DNA from 4 places in the Phytohabitans sp. LZ39 genome. Region 2 is predicted to be linked to each of the others. Evidence: riboswitches for the same ligand, from Rfam matches in the RefSeq annotation. Region 2 holds a riboswitch; each other region holds the start of a gene.
The links. A riboswitch is a leader RNA that binds a small molecule or an ion and turns the genes downstream of it on or off. The one in region 2 is predicted to bind cyclic di-AMP.
Positions count from the first base shown of each region.

Region 1 (5,890 bases), on a different contig from region 2:
GCACAAGGTCGATCGACGGCTTGAAGTAGCCCTCGGTGTCGTGGATGACGATGTACTCGATCTTCTGCTGCTTCGGCCGGTTGCCCTTGTCGTGGTTGCCGTAATCGCCGCCGCCCAGGTCCTGGTACGGCGCCGGGATCCACTCGCAGGAGATGTCGGTGGGGCATTCGAGTCCGTCCGGGCGGGCCAGCTTGCGCAGGCCCAGGCGGGCCAGCCAGCCGCGGTCCGGGGCTACGTCGCGCGCCGCGAGCGTCACCCGCTGGCCGTCGTCGGTCACCCGCGTCGCGCCGGCGCTGATCGTCGCGAAGACCTCGTCGGCGAAGGCCGCCGCCGCGTCGGCACTGTCCGCGCCGGAATACCTGGCCACCGCGCCGTACCAGGCCGCCGGGTCACTCACGCTCCCCGCCGGTCCACCAATGCTTCTCTGGTACGAGGCGAGAAGCGCCGCCCCGCCGCCGATGTTCGCCGCCGGGGTGGAACGCAGCGCCTCCTCGGACGCGCCGGTGATCGCCGCCGCCCGGTCGAGCGTTTGCAGCGCCTCGGGCGCCGGAGCCGGCACGCCGCCCGAGTCGACGTTTCGGGCTTGGCGGCTGTCGTCGCCGCGCGGGTCCTCGCCGTCGTGGTCGTGGTGGTTGCCACCCGGCAGCGACGTCACGTACGCGGCGTCGGTGAGGTGCATCGGGCCGTACCCGCCGCTGGTGCTGGGCGTGCCGGCGTTGGTGTCCCAGCGGGACTCCAGGTAGGACACGGCGAGCAGGACGCTCTCCGGCACGCCGTACTCCGCCGCGGCGGCCGCGTACTCCTGCTGCCTGGTGTCCTGCGGGCTGGACGCGAGGGTGGGGACGGCCGGCACCAGGGTCGCCGCGCCGACCACCGCTGTGGTGAGGGCGATGCGCGTTGTCAGGTTGGGCATGGAGAAACCCTGGCTGGGTCGAGTGGTTGTCGTCAATAGATTCCGCCGGATCTCGTGTCTACGTAAAAAACCTTCAGGCCCCTCGGCCGGGGGATTGTCCGTCTCGCCACGAATCTCCACAATCGAGCAATGTCGCGCAAGATGCACACGACGCGCCGGCTGGCGGTTGTCCTCTTCGGGCTCGCGAGCCTGCTCCTCGCCGCCTCCGCGCGGCCGTCGGCCGACCGCGAGCCGGCACTGTCGTTGCGGTACACGTTCGACGGCTGGTGGCTCGGCCCGGTCGCGGACGTTGACGGGCGGTACCCGCTGAACCCCCGCGGCACGCTGGCCTACACGCCACACGGCGCCGGGTGGGCGGCACGCTTCCCGCCGCGGTGCGTGGCGCCCGGCTGCCCCCGCGTGATCCTCGAAGGCCTGCCCGCGCCCGAGCTCAACCCGGGCACCCGTGGCGTGCGGTTCGGTGCCTCGGTGCTGATGGCGCCGGCGGACACGGGCGACGGCGCGAACGTTGTGCAGAAAGGGTTTTCGACCGGCGGCGTCACCCAGCTCAAGCTCCAGGTCGACGGTAAGGCGGGCCAGCCGAGCTGCGTGCTGGCGAGCAAGACCACGATCTACCGGGTGGTCGCGCCGGTGACGGTGGCCGACGGGCGGTGGCACGCGCTCGCCTGCGCCCGCTCCGGTCGCCTGCTGTCGATCGCCGTGGATGGCGTGCCACGCGCTGCGGTCACAGTGCCACCGAATGTGTCCATTGTGAATTCCGAGCCACTGCGAATCGGCGGAAAGAACGTGTCCTTCGACAACGACCAGTACGCCGGCCTGCTCGACGACGTGTTCCTAACCATTGACTGAGGCCGTTTCGATACACGCGGTGCTACCAACCGGTATACGGACCGAAGGGGTTGTCCACACGGCTTGCGCGGGTGATTGGGCCGCTCCTACCCTTGGGGATCGTTGAGCCGGCGGTCGGCCTCCCAGCCTGGGAGACCACGGCTCAGCCCGCCGAGTCGGACCAAGAAACGAGCCGGGGACCCAAGCACCTCGGGGTGAATCCGCGAAAGCGGTAGGGCGCGCTCTCCCGCCCGAACCCGTCAGCTAACCCGGTAGGCGGCCAGGGAGAAGGAGTAACGGCTCCGGTGGCACGCTATGCCGCGCGTCGCACCGTAATCACCGCTCTCGTCGCTGTCGCGACCGTGCTCTCCAGTGGCACCGTGGCGCACGCCGCGCCCACGCCGGCCGAGATCGAAAAGCAGATCGACGCTGCCTGGGTCAAGCTGGAGCCGCTGGCGGAAAAGCACAACGCGACCCGGCTCGACCTCCAGGCCAAGCGCCAGAAGGCCCAGGCGCTCGCCAAGAAGATCGCGCCACTCCAGCTCCAGATCGACCTCGCGATGCAGAAGGTCGGAGAGTTCGCGGCCGAGCAGTACAAGGGCGGCAACTTCTCGGCGCTCAACGCGGTCCTCACGACGGGTTCGCCCAGCACCTTCACCAACCAGCTCGAGATCCTCGACGTCTTCGCCCGCCGCTCGCAGGCCGACATCCAGGCGGTCGTCGACCTACGCGCGAAGTACGCGGAGCAGAAGGCACCGCTCGACCAGCTCGTCGGCCAGCTCACCGAGGAAGAGGCGCAGCTGGCGGCGAAGAAGAAGCAGATCGACGGCGAGATCGCCAAGCTGGAGAAGATGCGCCTCGAGGCGTACGGCGAGGGCGGCGGCATCGGCGAGCTCCGGCCGGCACCCTGCCCCGTCGAGTACGACGGCAGCGCCGGCACCAAGGCGGCCAAGTTCGCCTGCGCGCAGATCGGCAAGGGCTACGTCTTCGGTAACGAAGGCCCCGACACGTACGACTGCTCGGGCCTCACGATGAAGGCGTGGGCGGCCGCCGGCGTCGGGCTGCCACACAACGCGGCCCGCCAGCGCGGCACGGTCGACCCCATCAGCAGCAAGAGCGACCTGAAGGTCGGCGACCTCATCTTCTACTACCCAGACCTCCACCATGTCGGCATCTACGTTGGCGGCGGCTACATCGTCGACGCGTCCAAACCCGGCGTACCGATCAGGATGCGCACGATGAACGCCGCGCCGATCAACAGCTACGGCCGACCCGGATAAGCGTTACCCACCCCCGTGGCCGCGCCAGTCGCGTGTTCCCCCGTCACGCGACCGCACCGGCCAGTAAAGGAGACGCCCTCCCATCCATCCGGGATGGGAGGGCGTTTCTTGCTTGGGCCAGATTTCCCGGGCCGCGTCAGCTGCGGACCGCCGCTCCCGCCGGAGACCGCGCAGGCCGGCGGCTCGCAGGGCGAGCCGAGATCCCCGGCCTCCGCTGCCACGTCCGCGCTGCAAGACCAACAGCGGACGGGTGAGGCCGCGGGAGCAGCGGTCTGGACCACGACGGACGTCGCGGTAGCTCACATCTTTGTCTTGAAGTGGATCTTTTAGGTGGTCGTCGGCCAGGTGCGCCAGTTTTTCCAGGCCCGGCTCGGTGTGGGGCCGCGCTGGCCCTGGTAGCGGGAGCCGTAGACGGTCGAGCCGTAGGGGTGCTCGGCTGGCGACGAGAGCCGGAAGATGCAGAGCTGGCCGATCTTCATGCCCGGCCAGAGCGTGATCGGCAGGTTGGCCACATTGGACAGCTCGAGCGTGACGTGGCCACTGAAGCCCGGGTCGATGAAGCCGGCCGTCGAGTGCGTGAGCAGCCCCAGGCGACCCAGGCTCGACTTGCCCTCCAGGCGGCCGGCGAGCTGGTCGCCGAGGGAGATGACCTCCAGCGTGGAGGCCAGCACGAACTCACCCGGGTGCAGCACGAACGGCTGGCCCGGCGGCACCTCGACCTGCGAGGTCAGCTCGTCCTGCTGCACCGACGGGTCGATGTGCGTGTACAGGTGGTTGTTGAACACGCGGAAGAGCCGGTCGAGCCGCACGTCGATGCTCGAGGGCTGGACCAGCGCCGGCTCGAAGGGATCGAGCGCGAGGCCGCCCGCCTTGATCTCGGTCACGAGGTCACGGTCGGAGAGCAGCATCAACACACCATAGGGGACTACCTGCCTCGAACATATGTTCGATAGGATGTTGGGCATGGCATCCTGGTCCGACTTTAGTGCCGACGAGCCCCGCCTGTCGGAGGCGATCCGCGCCCTCATGCTGCAATACGGTCCCGGCCTGGGCTACCTGGCGACCGTGCGCGCCGACGGCGGCCCGCGGGTCCACCCGGTCTCGCCGGTCATCACGGACGACGGGCTGTATTGCTTCGTGGTCGACTCGCCCAAGCGGCGCGACCTGGAGCGCGACGGGCGATACGCGCTGCACTCGTTCCCACCGGAAGACAGCGACGACGAGGCCTATCTGGCCGGCCGGGCCACGGTGGTCACCGACCGCGCCAAGGTCGCCCGCCTGGCCGGCCACCTGCGGGCGGCGCCACAGGTCGATTGGCAGCTGTTCGAGTTCACGGTCGACGTCGCGATGCTGGCCCGCCACGGGCGCAATGGCGCCACCCCCTTCGCGGTCGAGCCGCCGGCCCGCCCCGCGGTGCAGGTGTGGCTCGACCCGTCGGCCGCCCCCACTACGGCGCGCGAAACGCGTCCCAGCCCGCGAGCATGCGAGATGCCTGCCCCGGCGTAAATTCGAGCATGCACGCGTCCGTGCTGTAGTCCATGTAGTTGTGGATCGGGTCCAAGCCCGGGTCCGCCGTGCACGTGTCCCGGCCCTCGGGGCAGCCACTCGCCTGCGACGCCTCGGCGGGCGTGTCGTTGACGAGGTCGCCGTCTTCGGTGCAGCCGTTTTGGAACGTGTGGAAGAGGTTGAGCCAGTGCCCGACCTCGTGCACGGCCGTGTCGCCCTCGTTGTAGGGCAGTGACGTCCCGCCCGGCAGTGACTCGCTGTGGACGACGACCCCGTCGCTGGGGTCGAGCGCCGGCTGGGGGTAGGTTGCCCAGCCGAGGAGGCTGTCGCTGAGGTCGCCGAGGTAGAGGTTGAGCGTCTCCATGCCACCGACACGGAGCGCCGTCTTCATGGCACGCTCGGCGGCGGATTCGTAGACGATGGGGTACCAGGCCGGGTTGACCACTCTGTCTACTTCGACGAGCTCAAACGCGAACTCGGTCGCCGTCGCATAGGCCCGGTTGAGCACGTCGATCTGCGCGGTGACCATCTCGTCGGGGATGTTGCCGCCTTCTCGGGTGCTGTCTCCCGAGATGACGTGGACGATGACCGGGATCGTGACGGTGGCCGTCGTCCGCGGCCCACCCTTAGCGGCGAGGGCCTGCTGAGTCAGCCGCTCACGCTCGCGGACCTGGTCGGCGGTGAGGTGGTTGGGGTCGCGGGTCGCGGTGGTGGCCTTGGCGGGCGTTAGGCAGGTCGCGCCGGCGCTCGCGGTGATGAGTGGCATCGGCCCGCCCACGACAGCCAGGGCCGCGACGATGGCTCCGGCCGCACGCCAAGCCCGCATCGCAAGCCCTCCCCGGGTTCGCCTGTCAAGGTACGGCGAACCTACCTCGCATCGATGTTCTTGAAAATAGGGAAATTCGGATTGGCACGCCTTTGGGAGGCTTCGGCCTGGGGTCGGTGAGGTGCGTGCGCCGCGGTCGTGTGACCAGGTACAGTGGTCTCCGCTCGCGGGTGTAGTTCAATGGCAGAACATCAGCTTCCCAAGCTGACAGTGCGGGTTCGATTCCCGTCACCCGCTCCAACTTCCGCCTCGTCGCCGCCTGTCGCGGGGTTTACTCGTCACCATGGACGACCGCCTGAGCGACTTCCAGCGTGAAGTGCGTGCCTTCACCGACGCCCGTGACTGGCACCGGTTTCATACGCCGAAGAACCTTGCCATGGCCCTTGCCGGCGAGGTGGGTGAGCTGCTCGCCGAGCTCCAGTGGCTGACGCCCGAGGAGTCCGCTCGGGTGATGGGCGACCCGGACGCCGGCGGCAGGGTGGCGGCCGAGATGGGCGACGTAGTGATCTACCTGGTGCGGTTGGCGGATGTGCTCGG
Region 1 covers NZ_JCADBM010000001.1:211,078-216,967, reverse strand. The annotation lists gene AC5L36_RS01010 (N-acetylmuramoyl-L-alanine amidase) at 1-913, opposite strand, end outside; gene AC5L36_RS01005 (LamG-like jellyroll fold domain-containing protein) at 1,043-1,762, shown strand; cyclic di-AMP (ydaO/yuaA leader) riboswitch at 1,901-2,036, shown strand; gene AC5L36_RS01000 (C40 family peptidase) at 2,047-3,021, shown strand; gene dcd (dCTP deaminase) at 3,348-3,929, opposite strand; gene AC5L36_RS00990 (pyridoxamine 5'-phosphate oxidase family protein) at 3,985-4,527, shown strand; gene AC5L36_RS00985 (zinc metalloprotease) at 4,469-5,353, opposite strand; tRNA gene AC5L36_RS00980 (tRNA-Gly) at 5,520-5,593, shown strand; gene AC5L36_RS00975 (nucleotide pyrophosphohydrolase) at 5,637-5,890, shown strand, end outside.
Region 1: linked by a shared signal. The riboswitch ahead of AC5L36_RS01000 (C40 family peptidase) and the one ahead of AC5L36_RS29520 (NlpC/P60 family protein) in region 2 are both predicted to bind cyclic di-AMP.

Region 2 (5,890 bases):
ACGATGGCCCAGAGGACCCTTGTGCCCCCACTCACGTACCACTCCCGTTGTCGTGCGGTAGTGGCCGGCGCAGGGGGCACCGGCGATGCGGGCATACGACCCGCCCAGGAGTAAACGAGCGACCACCCGGTGAGGTGGTCGTGTGGGGCGTTTTACGTAGTTTGGGACCGCGTGTCCGCCGCCCGCGGGAGAGAGATCAGGCGGCTGCTGCCGCGGCGGCGCGGCGGGAGCGGCGCCACTTCGTGACGATGATCGTGGTGGCTACCAGGCCGAGGCCGGCCGGGGCGATGGCGAACCAGTTGATGTCGCCGGGTGAGGCCACCGCGGCGCCCATGGCCGCGTAGCCGAAGGCGGACGGTATCGACGCCAGCACGCTGCCGACCAGGAACGGGCGCAGCCGCGCGCCGGTCGTGCCGTAGCCGTAGCTGATCAGGCCGAAGCCGCCGACCGGGAGCAGGCGTACGGTCACCACGCCGAGCACGCTCTGCCGGGCGAACCAGCCGTCGAGGCGGGCGAGGCGGCCGCGGACGCGTTCGGCGACGAAGTCTCGGCCAAGCGTGCGGCCGACGGTGAAGCCGAGCAGGGCGGCGAGCAGCGCGGCGCCGAGCGCGTAGCTGGCGCCGCCGACCGTGCCGAAGAGCGCGCCCCACGCGAAGGACACCAGCGTGCGGGGGACGAGTACCACCATCATCAGCGCGCCCACGACGACCGCCGCCGGTGGTGCGAGCGGGCCGAGGCGGTCGACCAGGCGGGGGGCGTCGGCCAGGTCGGGCTGGGGGAGCAGCAGCACGGTGAGGCCGAAGAGGACCAGGATCGCGAGCAGCAGCGTGAAGCGGGCCACCGACCGCTGCCGCAGGCGGGGCGCCAGCGCACGCAGGCGGGGGGCCGACGCTCGCAGGCGGGGGGCCAGCGCCCGCAGGCGGGCGATCACGAGGCCGCCGTCGCGGCCATGCGCTCCGCGCGGAGGCGGTCTGACCACGTGTCGTCGAGTGGGGGGAGCGAGTCGTAGCCGGTGGCCCAGCGCAGCAGCAGGTCGGCGATGGCCGGGTTGCGGGAGAGGGCGGGCCCGTGGGAGTACGTGCCGAGGAGCTTGCCGCGCCACGCGCCCTCGGTCGCGCCGTCGTTGCCGATGCCGGTGGTGACCCGGGCCAGCGGGGATACGCCGGCGCCAAGGTGGGTGCGGCCGCCGTGGTTTTCGAAGCCGGTCAGCGGAGGCAGGCCGAGCCGCGGGTCGATCGGGCCGCCGAGCTCGCCGACCGCGCGGGTGGGGCCCCGGTCGGAGTGGAAGTCGAGCAGGTTGAGGCCGGGGTACTGGGTGCCCTTGGCGAAGAACGAGCCGCCGAGCAGCTGGTAGCCGGCGCAGACCGCGAACACCACCGAGCCCTGCGCCACGGCGCGGTGCAGGCCGCCGTCGCCGATCAGCCGCTGGGCGGCGAGGGCCTGCGGGCCGTCTTCGCCGCCGCCGAGCAGGTAGATGTCGGCGGTGGTGGGCAGCGGCTGGTCGGAGCGCACCTCCAGCGTCTGCACCGGCAGCCCGCGCAGCGCGGCTCGGCGGGCGAGGATGAGCAGGTTGCCCCGGTCGCCGTACGTGGACAGCAGGTCGGGGTAGATCCAGACGATGCGGATGGTGCTGTCAGAGGACACGGTCGAGCTCCGCTCGGATGTCTTGGAACGCGGTGTAGTTGGCGATCACTTCCAGCCGGCCGGGCGGCACGAGCCGCACCGCCTCGCCGAAGGTACGTACGTGCTGGAACCGCACGTCGTTCACCTCGAGGCGTACCGCCAGGTCGTACGCACGGTCACCGGTGATGAGCACCTGGCGGCCGCGCAGCGGGCTGAAGTCGACGTCGAACAGCCACGACGTGTCGAGCCCGTCGGGGTCGCGCGCGTTGATCGAGAGCAGTGTCGGCGCGTTATCGGCCATGTCGAACGCCTCCAGCCAGCTCGCCGGGTTTTTGGCGAGCAGCAGCCGGATGTTGCGGCCGTCGCGGACCACCTGGGCGTACCGGCCGGCGACCGAGGCGACCGTGGAGAGGCGGGAGACCGCGTCGGTCGGGCGGACGCCGAACTGGGCCGCCACGGCGAGCGCGGTGGCCGCGTTGCCGAGGTTGACCCGGCCGGGGAGCTGGAGCGAGATCTTGTGCCAGGCGCCGCGCGGGTCGACCACGCCCTCGTCCTCGACCACCCACTGCGGCACCGGCCGGCGCAGCGAGCAGCCGGTGCACCACCACTGGTCGGCCTGGCGCTCGATCGGCGAGCCGCACTCGGGGCAAACCCATGAGTCGTCATGCCACCGCTGGCCGGCGCTAAACCACGTGACGGCGGGAGAACCGGCGGCGGCCCACACGACCATCGGGTCGTCGGCGTTGGCCACCACGTGCACGCCGGGGTGCTCGGCAAGCGCGGTGCGCCACATCTGGGCCATCATCGCGACCTCTTTGGCCCGGTCGAGCTGGTCACGGGAGAGGTTGAGCAGTGCCACCACGCGCGGCTCGGTGGCGACCAGCACCCTGGGCAGGTAGTGCTCGTCGACCTCCAGCACCGCGTACGGCGTCTGGCCGGCCTTGGCGAGCGCGGAGGTGTGGCCGGTCGGCATGTTGGCGCCGAACCCGTTTGTCGCGACCGGCCCGAGCACGCCCACGGCGGCCGCGGCGAGGCGGGTCGTGGTGGTCTTGCCGTTGGTGCCGGAGATCAGGGCGATCGCGCGCCCCGCGGCGAGGTGGGCGAGGAGGTCTGGGTCGATCTTGAGGCCGATCCAGCCGCCGATCACCGAACCGTCGCCGCGCCCAGCCGCTCGCGACAGGGCGGCCGCCGTGCGGGAGACCGAGCTGGCGACCTTCGCCCGCAGGGGCATCTTGCCGTCCGTCACGGAGGCGAGGTTACCAACGCAGTCTGGATCTCCACTCGACCGTCGGGAAACCGTCCGTCGCGCGCGATGTGTGTGGCGATACTCACCGTGAGCGATCAACGAAGCGTGAGTCCGAGTTCGACAGAGTGTCGCGACATTTAGGACAGTGGCCTTAACGACCGCTCATATTCTTGCGTGCCAAACTCGCTCCGTAAGATTCTCGTCACAGCGTGTGGAGAACGGCATCCGCTACAAACGTTGAGCCGGGTCGTTCACCCGGCCGCGCCGCCGAGACACGCCGAGCCCTGCCCGCTCGTCCGGTGCGGACCTTGGAGCCACACAACGGCATAGCGGGCGGGGACGGGGGACCCAGGATCTGCGGTCCCGACCCACGCCGGGGAGACCCGGCCGGGCTGAGGCCTTGGGGTGAAGCCGCCACGGCGGCCGGGCAATCCTTCCCGCCCGAACCCGACAGCTCACCTCGCAGGCGTGCCGGAGGGAACACATACCGTGCACGAACTCCGTTCGGGCCGGCACAGGCTGCCCGCGAAAAGGCGGGCCGGCCGGCTCGCGCTCGCCGTCGGGCTCTGCGTGTGCGCCGGCCAGCTGCTGGCCGGTCCCGCGCTCGCCGAAGCCGCGCCCGTGTCGACCACCACCGTCGCCGCCGCGCAGGCGGCCGCGTCGGTCACTCCACACGTGACGATCAAGCCGAACACCGCCCGCCTGCCGTGGGGCAACACGCTGGTGCTCACTGCCACGATCACCGACCCGAGCACCCGCAAGGCGGTCTGGGGCGGCACCGTCCAGTTCCAGGTGTGGAAGGGCGGGAAGTGGGTCAGCACCGGCACCCGTCCGGTCTACTCCACCGGCAAGTCGATCCTCTCCATCAAGCCGTACGAGAGCCGCATGTACCGGGCCGTCTACAGCGGACGTGGCTCGTACAAGGGGACGGTCACCGGCCGGACCTCGGTCGCGGTGATCGCCAGCCGGGCCAAGGTGCTCGCCGAAGCGCGCAAGCACATCGGCAAGCCGTACAAGTTCGGCGCCGTAGGACCCTCGGCTTTCGACTGCTCGGGCTTCACCAAGTACGTGTACAAGAAGGCCGCCGGGCGGGTGCTCCCGCACAAGGCGAACGACCAGCAGCGCTCGGGCACCGGCGTGGCGAAGAACAAGGCGCTCCCCGGCGACCTGATCGTGATCCGCTCCGGCTCGTACGGCACCCACGTCGGCATCTACGCCGGCGGCGGCTACATGTACGACTCGCCGCGCGCCGGTGTGCGGGTCGGCAAGCACAAGATCTGGTCGAGCAACTACGTGGTGCGCCGGCTCGCCTAGTCGCTCCACTTCCCTCCCCGGCACCGATACATCACCCCATCCCCCCAACGATCCAGGGCAAGCCCATCCGGGTTTGCCCTGGATCGTCTCTGGGGTCGGTTGCCCCCTCCGGCCTGTCGCCATCCGGACCCTCCACCGCCCTCCACCGCATTTGACGTGCGGTTTTGTCAAGGGGGTCACCCGAGCAACGCTGCGATTCCGGTTGCGAGTGGAGGGAAGTGGAGTACAGTGGGGCGCAGTGGCAGGGTTACTCACCGGAGGGACCCGCCGGCCCCGGGGGACAGCGGCTCCGCGAAAGCCGCCAGAGGCGAGGGGGTGGGCCGATGTTTCTCGGCACCCACACCCCGCGCCTGGACGAAAAGGGCCGGTTGATCCTTCCGGCGAAGTTTCGCGACGAGCTGGCGGGAGGTGTCGTGATCACAAAAGGGCAGGAGCGCTGCCTCTACGTCTTCCCAGCACCCGAGTTCCAGCGGATCGCGGGCCAGCTACGCGAGACGCCGATGACACACAAGGCGGCTCGGGCCTACAGCCGGGTGTTCTTCGCGAGCGCCCACGACGAGGTGCCCGACAAGCAGGGCCGGGTGACGATCCCGGGCCACCTGCGGGAGTACGCCGGGTTGAGCCGCGAACTCGTCGTGATCGGTGCGAGCAGCCGGGTGGAGATCTGGGACAAGCAAGCGTGGGACACCTATCTCTCCGAGAGCGAAGACGACTTCGCGGGCATCGAGGAGGGGGTGCTGCCCGGAGGACTCTAAGGGCTGGCAGACGCCGTACTGCGAGATCTCCAGCCGCTCCTGCACCTGACGTCTCTTCCCCGATGTCAGGCGCGTCCCGGCCTCCCCGCGAAGGAGGCTCACGGAAGAGCGGATGGGGATCTGGCAGTACGGCGCACGGTTCTTCGGGCACCGGGCGCATGGGCACACGGGCGGGTCACTGGGGGTCGAGATGGGGGAGCTGCGCGGCACGCACGTGCCGGTGCTGCTGGAGCGGTGCCTCGCGCTGCTCGCGCCCGCGCTCGACCGGGGTGACCGTACGACCGTGCACGTGGACGCCACCCTCGGGCTCGGCGGCCACGCGGAGGCGGTGCTCCGGGCGCATCCCCGGACCGTCCTGATCGGACTCGACCGGGACACCGAGGCGCTCGCGCACGCGCGGGCCCGGCTGGAGCCGTTCCGCGGGCGCGCGCACCTCGTGCACGCGGTCTACGACGAGCTGCCGCGGGTGCTCGACCTGCTCGACTACGAGCGGGTCGACGGGGTGCTCTTCGACCTCGGGGTGTCGTCCCTCCAGCTCGACGCGCCCGACCGCGGGTTCGCCTACGCGCAGGACGCGCCGCTGGACATGCGCATGGACCAGACCCGCGGCCGGACGGCCGAGGAGGTCGTCAACGAGTACGAGGCGCCCGAGCTGATCAGGGTGCTGCGGGTGTACGGCGAGGAGAAGTTCGCCGCACGGATCGCCGCGGCGATCGTGCGCGAGCGGGCGAAGGCGCCCATCACCTCGTCGGCACGGCTGGCCGCGCTGGTGCGGGACGCGATACCCGCGGCGGCGAGGCGCACCGGGGGGCACCCCGCCAAGAGAACGTTCCAAGCACTTCGCATCGAGGTAAACGGCGAGCTGGCCGCGCTGGAAAGGGCGCTGCCGTTCGCGCTCGACGCCCTCGCGCCGGGTGGCCGCGCGGTGGTCCTGTCCTACCACTCGCTGGAG
Region 2 covers NZ_JCADBM010000017.1:143,156-149,045, reverse strand. The annotation lists gene AC5L36_RS29540 (hypothetical protein) at 1-35, opposite strand, end outside; gene AC5L36_RS29535 (TVP38/TMEM64 family protein) at 197-931, opposite strand; gene AC5L36_RS29530 (type 1 glutamine amidotransferase) at 928-1,644, opposite strand; gene AC5L36_RS29525 (Mur ligase family protein) at 1,634-2,854, opposite strand; cyclic di-AMP (ydaO/yuaA leader) riboswitch at 3,231-3,353, shown strand; gene AC5L36_RS29520 (NlpC/P60 family protein) at 3,359-4,183, shown strand; gene mraZ (division/cell wall cluster transcriptional repressor MraZ) at 4,507-4,938, shown strand; partial or broken gene rsmH (16S rRNA (cytosine(1402)-N(4))-methyltransferase RsmH) at 5,129-5,890, shown strand, end outside.

Region 3 (5,890 bases), on a different contig from region 2:
TTGCCAGCCGCACCGCCGGCGACGAAGAGCCGCCCACGGTCGTCGATCTTGAGGCCTACCGACGGGGTGCCGGGGCCGGCGGAGATGATCTTCCCGCGGCCGGTGGCCAGGTTGGCGCGGTAGATGTCGCCGTTGGCGAGCGAGCCGAAGTACGCGAACGGCGCCCGCCCGATCGCGATGCCCTCGGGCTGGAACGCGTTCGGCAGCGGGAAGGAGTCAGGGAAGAGCCGGTGGCCGGAGCCGTGGGCGCTGGCCGCGCCCGGGACGGTGACTGTGGCCGCGGTGAGGGCCGCGGCGGCGGATGAGGTGATCAGGGCTCGTCTGGTCAGCACGATGGGTACTCCCTGTGATCGGTCCACATCAGAATTCACGTACGTCTTTACCCATCGGTTCGACGTTGAACGCTCAATTATGAGAACGCCCGATGACACTGATTGCCAGTGCCATTTTTGCATACATAGCAATGTCAGCATATATTCTTGGCCCATGGGAGCCGGACACGATCACGGAGCGGACGTCGCACGCGCGGGGGAGCGCCACCGCGGGCGGCTCTGGGCCGCGTTCGCCCTGCTCGCGGTCTTCATGGTGATCGAGGCGGTGGCCGCCCTGCTCACCGGCTCGCTGGCCCTGCTCTCCGACGCCGGCCACATGTTCACCGACGTGCTCGGCATCGGCATGGCGCTCGCGGCGATCTGGGCTGCGTCCGCCGCCGCGGCGCCCACCCGCGACGGCGCCACGGACGCGGCGCGGGCCGGCAGAGGGGCGTCCAAGGCGGCCGGCGACCCACAGCGCACATTCGGGCTGTATCGCCTGGAGGTCCTCGCCGCTCTCGCCAACGCCGTCCTGCTCTTCGGCGTGGCGATCTACGTGCTGGTCGAGGCCGTGCGCCGCTTCGGCGACCCGCCCGACGTGCCCGCCGGCCCGATGCTCGTCGTGGCGGTCGCCGGCCTCGTCGCCAACCTTGTGGCGTTCGGGCTGCTGCGTTCGGGCGCGCGGGAGAGCATCAACGTGCGCGGCGCCTACCTGGAGGTGCTCGGCGACCTGCTCGGCTCGGTGGGTGTGATCGTCGCCGCGGCCGTGATCGGGCTGACCGGCTGGGCGTACGCCGACCCGATCATCGCGGTGGCCGTCGGCCTGTTCATCCTCCCGCGCACGTGGCGGCTGGCCCGGGCGGCCGTACGCATCCTGGTGCAGGCCGCGCCGGAACACCTCGACGTGACCGCGGTGCAGCGGCGCCTCGCCGCCGTGCCCGGTGTGTGCGACGTGCACGACCTGCATGTGTGGACGCTGACGTCGGGCATGGACGTCGCTTCCGCGCACCTCACGCTGGAGGAGTCCGCGCAGGTGGGGCCGGTGTTGGTCGCGGCACGGGAGGCGCTGCACGACGACTTCGAGATCGGGCACGCCACCCTCCAGGTCGAGCCGCGACCCGGCGACTGCCACCCCACGACGTGGTGAAAGCGCCCCTGAGCAGGGCGTACTTGATTCGTCACCATCGGTACAACAGTGGGCACATCAATGGAAAGCCGCTATTCTCGGCTCCGGTCAACGCCCGGCGGCGCCCCCCGGCGCCGGTGTTGGCCGCCGCCGAGTCGCCCTCGGGCGAGCCGGGGAACCACCGATCCACTGGGGTGAATCCGCGACAGCGGTAGGGAGACTTCCGTCCCGAACCCGTCAGCTAACTCGGTAGGCGGCTGACTGGAAGGATGGTTGATGGGTCATGCCCGCAGCCGGGTCGGCCTCGTCGCGGTGCTTGTCACCGCGGCGTTCGCGCTGATCGGCTTACCAGCGGGGCCGGCGACCGCCGCACCCAACGACGACGAGGGCGGCACCGCTACCCTGCGCGAGCAGCTCGACGCGGCGAGCAAGGGCTTCGTCGCCGCGCAGAAGACTCTGGACACGTCCAAGAAGCGCCAGCGGGAGCTGACCACCCAACTGGCCCAATTGGAGCGTGACCTGGTCACCAAAACGGCCGTGATCGGCGAGGTGGCCAACGCGGCCTACCGCCGGGGCCGGCTCGGCCCGATCTCCGCGATGCTCAACAGCACCTCGCCGGAGGGCTTCGTCGACCGGGCCGCGGCGCTCGACACGGTGGCCGCCACCGAAGACAAGAAGCTCCGCGACCTGCTCGACACCAAAGACGAGGTGACCCGCGCCAAGCTCGCGATCGACAACGAGATCCGCGAGCAGCAGAAGCAGGTGCAGATCATGGCCGCCCGCAAGAAGCAGGCGGAGACCGCGTTGAAGAACGCCGGCGGCGGCGAGAACGCCAGCGGTCCCAGCGGGAGTGGCAGCGCCGCCAACGCGTCCGGGTTCTCCGGTGGGTCCGGCTGCTCGATCAGCCCCGACCCGACCTCCGGCAACGGGTGCATCACGCCCCGCCTGTGGCACGCGGTGCAGCAGGCCAAGGGAGCCGGCTTCAAGATCTTCGTCTCCTGCTACCGCAGCGGCGGGTCGGGTGAGCACCCGAAGGGTCGGGCCTGCGACTGGGGCGTCGACTCGGGCGACGTCTTCGGCGGCACGGCGTCCGGTTCGGCGAAGACGTACGGCAACAACCTGTCCAACTTCTTCATCAAGAACGCGAGCCGGCTGGGCGTGCTCTACGTGATCTGGTTCAAACAGATCTGGCTGCCCAGCAGTGGTTGGAAGTCGTACAGCGGCTGTTGCGGCCCCAGCGAGCTGCACACCAACCACGTGCATCTATCGGTCGTCGAGTAAGTGCGTTGACGGGCTCGACCAGGGGGTGACACGGTTGCCCCATGGTCGAGCCCACGCGCCATCCCGCATGACGTAGCACCGCCTGGCGCCTCTGCGCCCTGCGCGCCTGCACCGAGGGCGTGCTCCTCTACCCGGTCTACGCGCTGCTCTTCGCCGACGCCGGGCTCGGCACGGGGCAGATCTCCTCGCTGTTCGTGATCTGGTCGGTCGTCGGCTTCACGCTGGAGATACCGTCCGGAGCGTTGGCGGACGCGTACTCGCGCCGCCGGCTTGTCGCGATCGCCGCCGTCCTCCGGGCCATCGGCTTCGCACTGTGGACGTTCTTCCCCTCGTACGCCGCCTTCGCCGCCGGGTTCGTGCTGTGGGGCGCGTCGACCGCGATGACCTCCGGCAGCGTGGAGGCGCTCGTCTACGACGAGCTCGCCGCCGCGGACGCCACCGACCGCTACGTGCGCACGGCCGGGCTGGCGCAAACCACCGCTCTCGTGGCGGAGCTGGCCGCGATGGTGCTCGCCACGCCGGCGTTCCTGCTCGGCGGGTACCCGCTGGTCGGCCTGGCCAGCATCCTCGTCAGCCTGGCCGTCGTGCCGGTCGCGCTGTCCTTCCCCGAGGCGTCGCGGGTGGAGGAAACCGGCGGCAGCTACGCCAAGACGCTGCGAGCAGGTCTCGCCGAGGTGCGCGCCAACCGGACCGTGAGCCGGGCGGTCCTGCTCTACGCGGTGGTCACCGGCATGGGCGCGATCGACGAGTACCTGCCGATCCTCGCCCGCGAGATGGGCGCGGCCACCGCGTTCGTACCGCTGCTCTTCGTGCTGCCCGTCGCCGCGATGGCGGTCGCGAGCGCGCTGGCCGAGCGGTGGGCGCACCTCTCGGCGGCCCGGTTGGCGGCGATCGTGGCGGTCGGCGGGGTGCTGCTCGCGGCCGGCGCCACCGCGGGACACCCGGCCGGCATGGTCGCGGTCGCGCTCGGCTTCGCCGCCCTCGAGCTCTTCGACATCCTCACCGAGGCGCGGATCCAGGACGCGATCGCCGGCCCGGCGCGGGCGACAGTGCTTTCGGTGGCGGGGTTCGGGCAGGAGATCGTGGCGCTCGCCGTGTACGCCGGATTCGCGCTCGGGTCGGCCGTCCTCTCCGTGCCGGTGCTGCTCGCAATGGTGGGCGTGCCCCTCGTCCTTTCGGGCGGCCTGACCCGTCGGTGGCTACCCGCGGCATCCAGTTCGTCCTGATACCGTGCGGGCGTGGTCGCGTCCGAGCCGGCACTCTCCGTGGTCATCCCGATGTACAACGAAGAGTCCGTACTGCCGCTGCTCGTGGCCCGGTTGCGCGGGGTGCTCGACGCGCTCGGCGAGCCCTACGAGGTGGTGGCCGTCGACGACGGGAGCACCGACCGCACCCCCGTGGCCCTGCTCGCAGCCCGGCGGCAGTGGCCCCAGCTGCGCGTGCTGCGCCTGCGGCGCAACAGCGGCCACCAGCCGGCGCTGCTCGCCGGCCTCATGCGGGCCCGCGGCGGCTACGTCGCGACCATCGACGCCGACCTCCAGGACCCGCCCGAGACCATCGTCGAGATGCTACGGCTCGCGCGGGGTCAAAACCTCGACATCGTGTACGGGATACGCGCCAACCGCCAGGCGGACACCACCTTCAAACGGTGGACCGCGGGCGTCTACTACCGCCTGATGCGCCGCATCGTCGGCAACGACGTGCCCGCCCACGCCGGCGACTTCCGGCTGCTCAGCCGGGCCGCGGTGGAGGCGCTGCGCGAGCTGCCGGAGCGGGCGCCGGTGCTGCGGCTCGTGGTGCCCTGGCTCGGCTTCCCGAGCGGCGAGGTGCCGTTCGAGCGGGCGGAGCGGGCCGCCGGGCGCACCAAGTACCCGCTGTCCCGCATGATCGCGCTCGCCGCCGACAGCGTCACGAGCTTCTCCGCCGCACCGCTGCGGGTGGCCACCTGGCTGGGGCTGGCCGGCGTGGTGCTCTGCGGGATCCTGGTGGTCATCGCGCTGATCGCGTACTTCAACGGCGCCACCGTCAGCGGCTGGCCCTCCCTCTACGTGGCGGTCCTCTTCCTCGGCGCAGTGCAGCTGCTGTGCCTGGGCCTGCTCGGCGAGTACGTGGCCCGCATCTACACCGCCGTGCAGGGCCGGCCGGCCTACTCGGTCGTGGCCGACACCGACGAAGCAGAGTCCATCGTGGATAGTCTGAGGTGACCGCTACCGAGAGCCGCTCGGCGGAGAGCGCCGGCGAGGCGAAACGGACTCCTTTCGTACCAGAGAATGTGCGGCGATGGACCCCGGCGGTGGTGGCCTTCGCGGTGGTGGCCGGCGCGTTGCTGGTGACTGGGACGCCGGTCCTGGATGTGTTGCGATACACCGCCTACGCGGCGTTGGCCGTGGTGCTGCCCGGCACGCTCGTCTACCGGGCGCTGCGCCGCACGCCGCACACGCTTGTCGAAGACCTCGCGGTGGGTGCGGTGGTCGGGCTGGTGCTGGAGCTCGCGGCCTGGTTCGTGTTCGTGTCGGTGGGCGCCGAGCGGTGGCTGTGGGTGTGGCCGGCGGCCGTGATCGGGCCGTTCCTCGCGGTGCCGGCGCTGCGGCGGCACTGGGTGGTGCGCGGCTACACGCCGGTCCCGGCCGGGTGGGCGTGGGCGGTGACCGGTGTGATCGCCGGCTTCACGGCCTACCTGTGGCAGTCGTTCCTGAGCCGCAACCCGATCCTGCCCACCTCGGAGGAGCAGGCGCAGTACATCGACCTGTCGTTCCAGATGTCGCTCGCCGGCGCGGCCACGCACCAGGCGCCGCTCGACGTGCCGCAGGTGGCCGGCGAGCCGCTGCACTACCACTGGTTCGGCTTCGCGCACATGGGCGCGGCGTCGCTGGTCAGCGGCGTCGACCTGCCGACCGTCTTCCTGCGGCTCGCGGTGCCGGCGCTGTGCGCGCTCGCCGTCGTGCTCGTCGCGGTGGTGGGGTGGCGGGTCAGCCAGCGGCCGTACGTGGGCGTGGGCGCCGCGGTGCTGATGTTCACGATCGGCGAGTTCGGCTACGAAAACGGCGTGCGGCAGCTCTTCGGCACGCAGGCGACGTTCATCGTGTGGGGCAGCCCGTCGATGACGTACAGCTGGGTGCTGCTGATCCCGTTGATCGGCGTGCTCGCGTCGATCGTCCGCGGCGACTCCTCC
Region 3 covers NZ_JCADBM010000039.1:9,565-15,454, reverse strand. The annotation lists gene AC5L36_RS43250 (SMP-30/gluconolactonase/LRE family protein) at 1-332, opposite strand, end outside; gene AC5L36_RS43245 (cation diffusion facilitator family transporter) at 487-1,458, shown strand; cyclic di-AMP (ydaO/yuaA leader) riboswitch at 1,576-1,709, shown strand; gene AC5L36_RS43240 (coiled-coil domain-containing protein) at 1,714-2,718, shown strand; gene AC5L36_RS43235 (MFS transporter) at 2,838-3,944, shown strand; gene AC5L36_RS43230 (glycosyltransferase family 2 protein) at 3,957-4,922, shown strand; gene AC5L36_RS43225 (hypothetical protein) at 4,991-5,890, shown strand, end outside.
Region 3: linked by a shared signal. The riboswitch ahead of AC5L36_RS43240 (coiled-coil domain-containing protein) and the one ahead of AC5L36_RS29520 (NlpC/P60 family protein) in region 2 are both predicted to bind cyclic di-AMP.

Region 4 (5,890 bases), on a different contig from region 2:
GCCGGCGATGACCTGGGAGTCGAAGCCGCCGCCGTCGTCGCCGAGCACCTTGCCCACGAGCAGGGTGGCGCCGGGCGCGATGCCGCTGCGCTCGCCGCGCGCACCCGCGCCGGAGCCGGCCGCGATGGACGCCACGTGGGTGCCGTGGCCGTGCCGGTCGACCGCGTCGCCGCCCTCGACCGTGAAGTCGACCTTTTCCGCGATCCGCCCGGCCAGGTCGGGGTGGTTCGGATCCACACCGGTGTCGAGCACCGCGATCTTCGCGCCCACTCCGGTGTACCCGCTGGCCCAGGCGCGCGGCGCGCCGACCTGGGTGATGTTGCGGTCGAGGGTCGCGGTGGTGGTGGCCGTGGCGCGCACCCGGCGGTCGAGGGTCGTGGTGGTGGCCGTGGCGCGCACCCGGCGGTCCAGCCACACCCGCGCGCCCGCCGCTGGCAGCGCGCTCACCAGCGCGGCACCGGACGCCTTGGGCTGCCGTCCGGCCACCGCGGCCACGCTGGGCAGGTCACGCTTGGCACGCAGGCTCGTCGCCAGCGGCGCCCGCGAGGCGGCCGCCTGCGTGCCGGGTCGCACGATCAACGGCAGTTCCTTGGTACGGGCGTCGTCGTACCCCTGGAGGATCAGCGTCGTCACGTCGAACAGGGCCTCGTCGAGCACCCCGCCGACCAGCGAGGCGACCCGGCCGGGGATCACCCGCACGTGCCCGTCGGGGCCGCAGGAGCGCTGGAGCACGCCGTCCGGTGTCGCTGGTCGCACGCTCACCACCGGGCACCCGGTCTCGCGGGTGTGCACGGTCACCACGTCACCGCTCAGCAGCGTGACCGTGTAGGTCTGACCGGCCGGCAACGGCCCAGGCTCCACAGTGGACGCGGCGGCCGGTTGCGGGACGATCGGCAGGAGCAGCGCCGCGATCGCGATCGCGATGCGTGATTTGTACCCAAACACGCCGTGCCTCCTTCGCCGCGACCAATCACCCCGTAGACGCATGGACATCCGTTGCCGGTTGCACGACATTTCGCCATCCCGGGATGTCACGGCATAGTGGTGCGGTGGACCATCGCCCCCGGGTCCAGCTAGCCGTGCTGCTGGCGGTCGCCGTGCTCGTCACTGTCGGTATCGCTCGCTGGCAGACCCGGCCAGGTGCCGCCCCCGAGCCCGCCGCCGTGACCAGCACCTGCGCCGGCCACGCGCTCACCGCCGACCGCCAACTGCGGGGCATGTGGCTGACCACCGTCAACAACACCGACTGGCCCAGCCGCCCCGGCCTACCCGAGGATCAGGTCAAGGCGGAGTACCGGGGCTGGCTCGACCTGGCACAGCGGCGCGGCCACAACGCGGTCTTCGTGCACGTGCGGCCGGCCGGCGACGCGTTCTGGCAGTCCGACTACGCACCGTGGTCGTACTACCTGACCGGGCGAAGCGACGGGCAAGGTCCGGGGTGGGACCCGATGGCCTTCATGATCGCCGAAACGCACGCCCGCAACATGGAGTTCCACGCCTGGTTCAACCCGTACAAGGCGAGCCGCTCCGGCGTCTTCGCGGAGCTGCCGCCCAACCATCCGCTGCGCGCGCACCCCGACTGGGCGGTGCCCTACCCGGCCAAGGGCAAGGGCAGCCGGCTGCACTACAACCCCGGCATCCCGGAGGCGCGCAAGTTTGTGGAGGACTCGATCCTCGACGCGGTCAACCGGTACGACATCGACGGTGTGCACTTCGACGACTTCTTCTACCCCTACCCGAAGGGGCGCGAGGACTTCAACGACGCGGCCGCGTTCAAGGCACACAGCCGGGGCATCAACAACAAGGCCGACTGGCGCCGCGACAACGTCAACCTGCTCGTCAAGGAGACCAACGAACGGATCAAAGCGGCCAAGCCGTGGGTGAAGTTCGGCATCAGCCCCTTCGGCATCTGGCGCAACGCCTCGACCGACCCGCTCGGCTCGCCCACCCGAGGACTGCAAAGCTACGACGCGATCTACGCGGACACGCGACGCTGGGTGCAGGAGCGGTGGGTCGACTACATCGTGCCGCAGCTGTACTGGCACATCGGCTTCGCGATCGCCGACTACGCCAAGCTGCTGCCCTGGTGGTCCGACCTGGTGGCCGACAGCCCGGTGCAGCTCTACGTCGGCCAGGCCGACTACCGCATCGGGCAGAAAGGCGCGTGGCGCGACCCGGGCCAGCTCGACAAGCAGCTCGCCCTCAACCGCAAGTACCGGGTCACCGGCAGCGTGCACTTCAGCGCGCGCCAGGTGAAGGCGGACCGGCTCGGGGCGGTGTCCCGGTACGCGGCCGCCCACTACGCCGAGCCGGCGCTGGTGCCGGCGATGGCACACCTGCCCGGCAAACGCCCGCCGGCCCCGGAGCTGGAGGTCGACGGTGCCCGCCTGCGTTGGGATGGCGACGCGGCAAGCTACGCGGTCTACCGGGTCGACGGTGAAGCGGCCCGACTGGTGGCCACGACCCGCGACACCACATGGACCGACACCACGAAGAGCGAGGCGCCACGCACCTACTGTGTGACCGGCCTCGATCGACTGTGGAATGAAGGAAACGCGAGTGAACCACGCGTCATCGATTAACCACACGCGGCTACCGAATCTTTTCCCTGGTCAGAGCGCTGCCTGAGTCCACTGTCGATCAGGTAAGCTCTTCGGCGGTCTGCCGCGCGGCGGCGCCCCCACGGCGTCGGCGGCACACCGCCGCCTAATCGCCCGCCCAGGGCGAGTCGGGGAACCAGGTTACTGGGGTGAATCCGCGGTCCGCGGTAGGGATCCTTCCGTCCCGAATCCGTCAGCTAACCCGGCCGGCGGCCGATGGGAGGAATCGCGTATGACGCCACCCGTACGTCGCCGGCGCTGGTCGCTGGCCGTAGCCCTGGTCGCCTCGGCGGCCGCGTTGCTTTCCGGGGTGACGCTAGGACCGCTCGGCGCGTCGGCCGCCCCGAAACCCAACCCCGGTGACGAGGGCAGCTCGCCGCTGCTGCGGGACGTGCTGTCCGAAACGAGCAAGGGATACATCGAAGCCCGCAACGCCGTCAACAAGTCGCGCGGCCGGCAGCTACAGCTCCAACTCCAGCTGAACCAGGCCCAGGAGAAGGTCAAGGCGATGGAGCCCGAGATCCAGCTCCTGGTCGCCGCCTCCTACCGCAACGGCCGCATCGGCCCGATGAGCGTGCTGCTCAACAGCTCCTCCCCCGACGAGTTCCTCCAGCGGGCGGCCACCCTCGACCTGTTCGCCGCCCGCGACAACGCACGCCTGGCCCGGCTCAACGCCGCCCTCGACCAGGCCGATCGCGCCAAGGCGGCGATTGACGCCGAGCTCAAGGAAGAGCAGAAGCAGCTCGCCATCATGGCCAAGCAGAAGTCCGAAGCGGAAAAGGCGCTCCAACTGGTCGGCGGCAAGGCGACCGGCGGCTTCGTCAGCGCCACCTCCCCGGTGGCCCGGCCCGCGCCCCGCAACAGCAACGGCGGCTTCTCCCCGCAGGGCTGCACCGCCGGCGACCCCACGACCGGCCGCTGCATCACGCCGCGCACGCTGCACATGCTCAAGGAAACCCAGCGGCTGGGCTTCGACCGCTTCGTCAGCTGCTACCGCCCCGGCGGGCCGTACGAGCATCCGAAGGGCCGCGCCTGCGACTGGTCCTCGGAAAGGAACAGCTTCGGCGGCGACGCCACCGGTGCCGCCAGGCTCTACGGCAACAACCTCGCCGCCTATTTCGTGCGCAACGCCGACCGTCTCGGCGTGATGTACGTGATCTGGTACCGCCAGTTCTGGTCCCCGGCCACCGGCTGGCGGGCCTACGGCGGCGCCGGCGGCGATCCCTCCAGCGACCATACGAACCACGTACACATCTCGATGCTCTGACCCAGGATTCGAGCTACGAAAAAGCCCCGCGCGGTGGCGCGGGGCTTCGTTTCGGTCTGCCTACTGGTCTGGCATGCGGCGGGCGGGGGCCCGGCCGAAGGGCTGGCGCGGCGGGGGGCCCACCGGTGCCAGCGCGGGGATCGCCAGGGTCAGCGGGGTGTCGCTGGTGACCGTGACGTGCTCCCCGTGGTGCAGGAGGTCGAGCTTGGCGCCGTCGCCGCCGTTGCGCAGCGAGTAGGTCACCTCGTGCGGCTGGACGGCGACCCGGAGTCGAAGGCCCCGCCACAGCAGCGAGAACTCCATGTGGTTGATCCGGCTGGGCAGCCGTGGCGCGAAGGACAGGTTGCCGCCGTGGTCGCGCATGCCGCCCAGGCCCGCCACGACGGCCAGCCAGGCGCCGGCGAGCGCGGCGATGTGCAGGCCCTCGCGGGTGTTGTTGTGGATGTCGTGCAGGTCCATGAGCGCGGCCTCGCCCAGGTAGTCGTGGGCCAGCTCCAGATGGCCCACCTCGGCCGCCATGACCGCCTGGGTGCACGTCGACAGCGACGAGTCGCGGACGGTGCGCTGCTCGTAGTAGGCGAAGTTGCGTGCCTTCTGCTCCGGGGTGAACGCGTCGCCCCGCCAGTGCATGGCGAGCACCAGGTCGGCCTGCTTGAGAACCTGCTTGCGGTACAGGTCGAAGTACGGGTAGTTGAGCAGCAGCGGGTAGCCACTGGGCGGGGTGGCCGCGAAGTCCCACTCCTGGAGCCGGGTGAACTCTTCGCACTGCTGGTGTACGCCCAGCTCCTTGTCGTACGGGACGTGCATGGCGGTGGCCGCGTCGCGCCAGGACGCTGCCTCCTCCTCGTCGACGCCGAGCCGGCGGGCCTGCTCCGGGTGGCGCAGGGCCGCGTCGGCGGCACCGACGAGGTTTTTTTGCGCCATCAGGTTGGTGTAGATGTTGTCGTTAACCACCGCGGTGTACTCGTCGGGGCCGGTGACCCCGTCGATGTGGAAGACGCCGTGCCGGTCGTGGTGACCCAGCGAGCGCCACAGCCGCGCGGTGTCGACGAGCAGCTCCAGGCCGACCTCGCGTTCGAAGTCGTGGTCGCCTGTCGCTACGACGTAGCGCTGCACGGCGTCGGCGATGTCGGCGCCGATGTGGAAGGCCGCGGTGCCGGCCGGCCAGTAGCCGGAGCACTCGTGCCCGCGCACCGTGCGCCACGGGAACGCCGCGCCCTTGAGCCCCAGCGTCTGCGCGCGCTCCCGGGCCAGGTCGAGCGTCGCGTGCCGCCATCGCAGGCCGTGGGTGACCGCCTCCGGCTGGGTGTACGTGAGCACCGGCAGCACGAACGTCTCGGTGTCCCAGAAGACGTGCCCGTCGTAGCCCGGACCGGTGAGGCCCTTGGCGGCGATCGGCCGCATCTCCGCGCGTGCGCCGGCCTGGAGCACGTGGAAGAGCGCGAAGCGCACCGCCTGCTGCACCTCGGGGTCGCCCTCGAGCCGGACGTCGGCCGCGTCCCAGAACTGGTCGAGGTACTTGCGCTGCTCGCGGACGAGCCCATCCCAGCCGGAGAACTTGGCCGAGGCGATCGCCGCGCCGACCTGGTCGCGCAGCGCCGGGAACGAGCGGCGGCTCGACCAGCCGTACGCGAGGATCTTGACGACGCGCAGCTTTTCGCCGGGCTTGAGCACGGTCGCCACCGTGGTGCGCGCGAAGTCCGGGTAGGCCTCGGTGCTGATCACCGTGCGCTCCGGCCCCTCGATCTCGTGCTCCATCGCGGCGGCCATCCGCAGCCCACTTTTCTTGGTGCGGTGGATCAGCTGCCCGCCGGCGGCGGTCGCCAGGTGCTCCTCGGCCTTGAGCGGGGCCTTGAGCACGGCGGCGACCCGGGGGTCCTTGCGGGTGGCCGGCAGCTCCTCGTTGGCGACGAGCTCGGACTGCACGATCAGGCGCAGCGGGCGGTCGTCGGCCACCTCCACCTCGTAGCAGATCGCGGCGACCGCGCGCTGCGTGAAGGAGACCAGGCGGGTGCTGTGCACG
Region 4 covers NZ_JCADBM010000002.1:106,548-112,437, reverse strand. The annotation lists gene AC5L36_RS04120 (S8 family peptidase) at 1-945, opposite strand, end outside; gene AC5L36_RS04115 (glycoside hydrolase family 10-like protein) at 1,050-2,582, shown strand; cyclic di-AMP (ydaO/yuaA leader) riboswitch at 2,694-2,828, shown strand; gene AC5L36_RS04110 (coiled-coil domain-containing protein) at 2,833-3,867, shown strand; gene AC5L36_RS04105 (glycoside hydrolase family 65 protein) at 3,928-5,890, opposite strand, start outside.
Region 4: linked by a shared signal. The riboswitch ahead of AC5L36_RS04110 (coiled-coil domain-containing protein) and the one ahead of AC5L36_RS29520 (NlpC/P60 family protein) in region 2 are both predicted to bind cyclic di-AMP.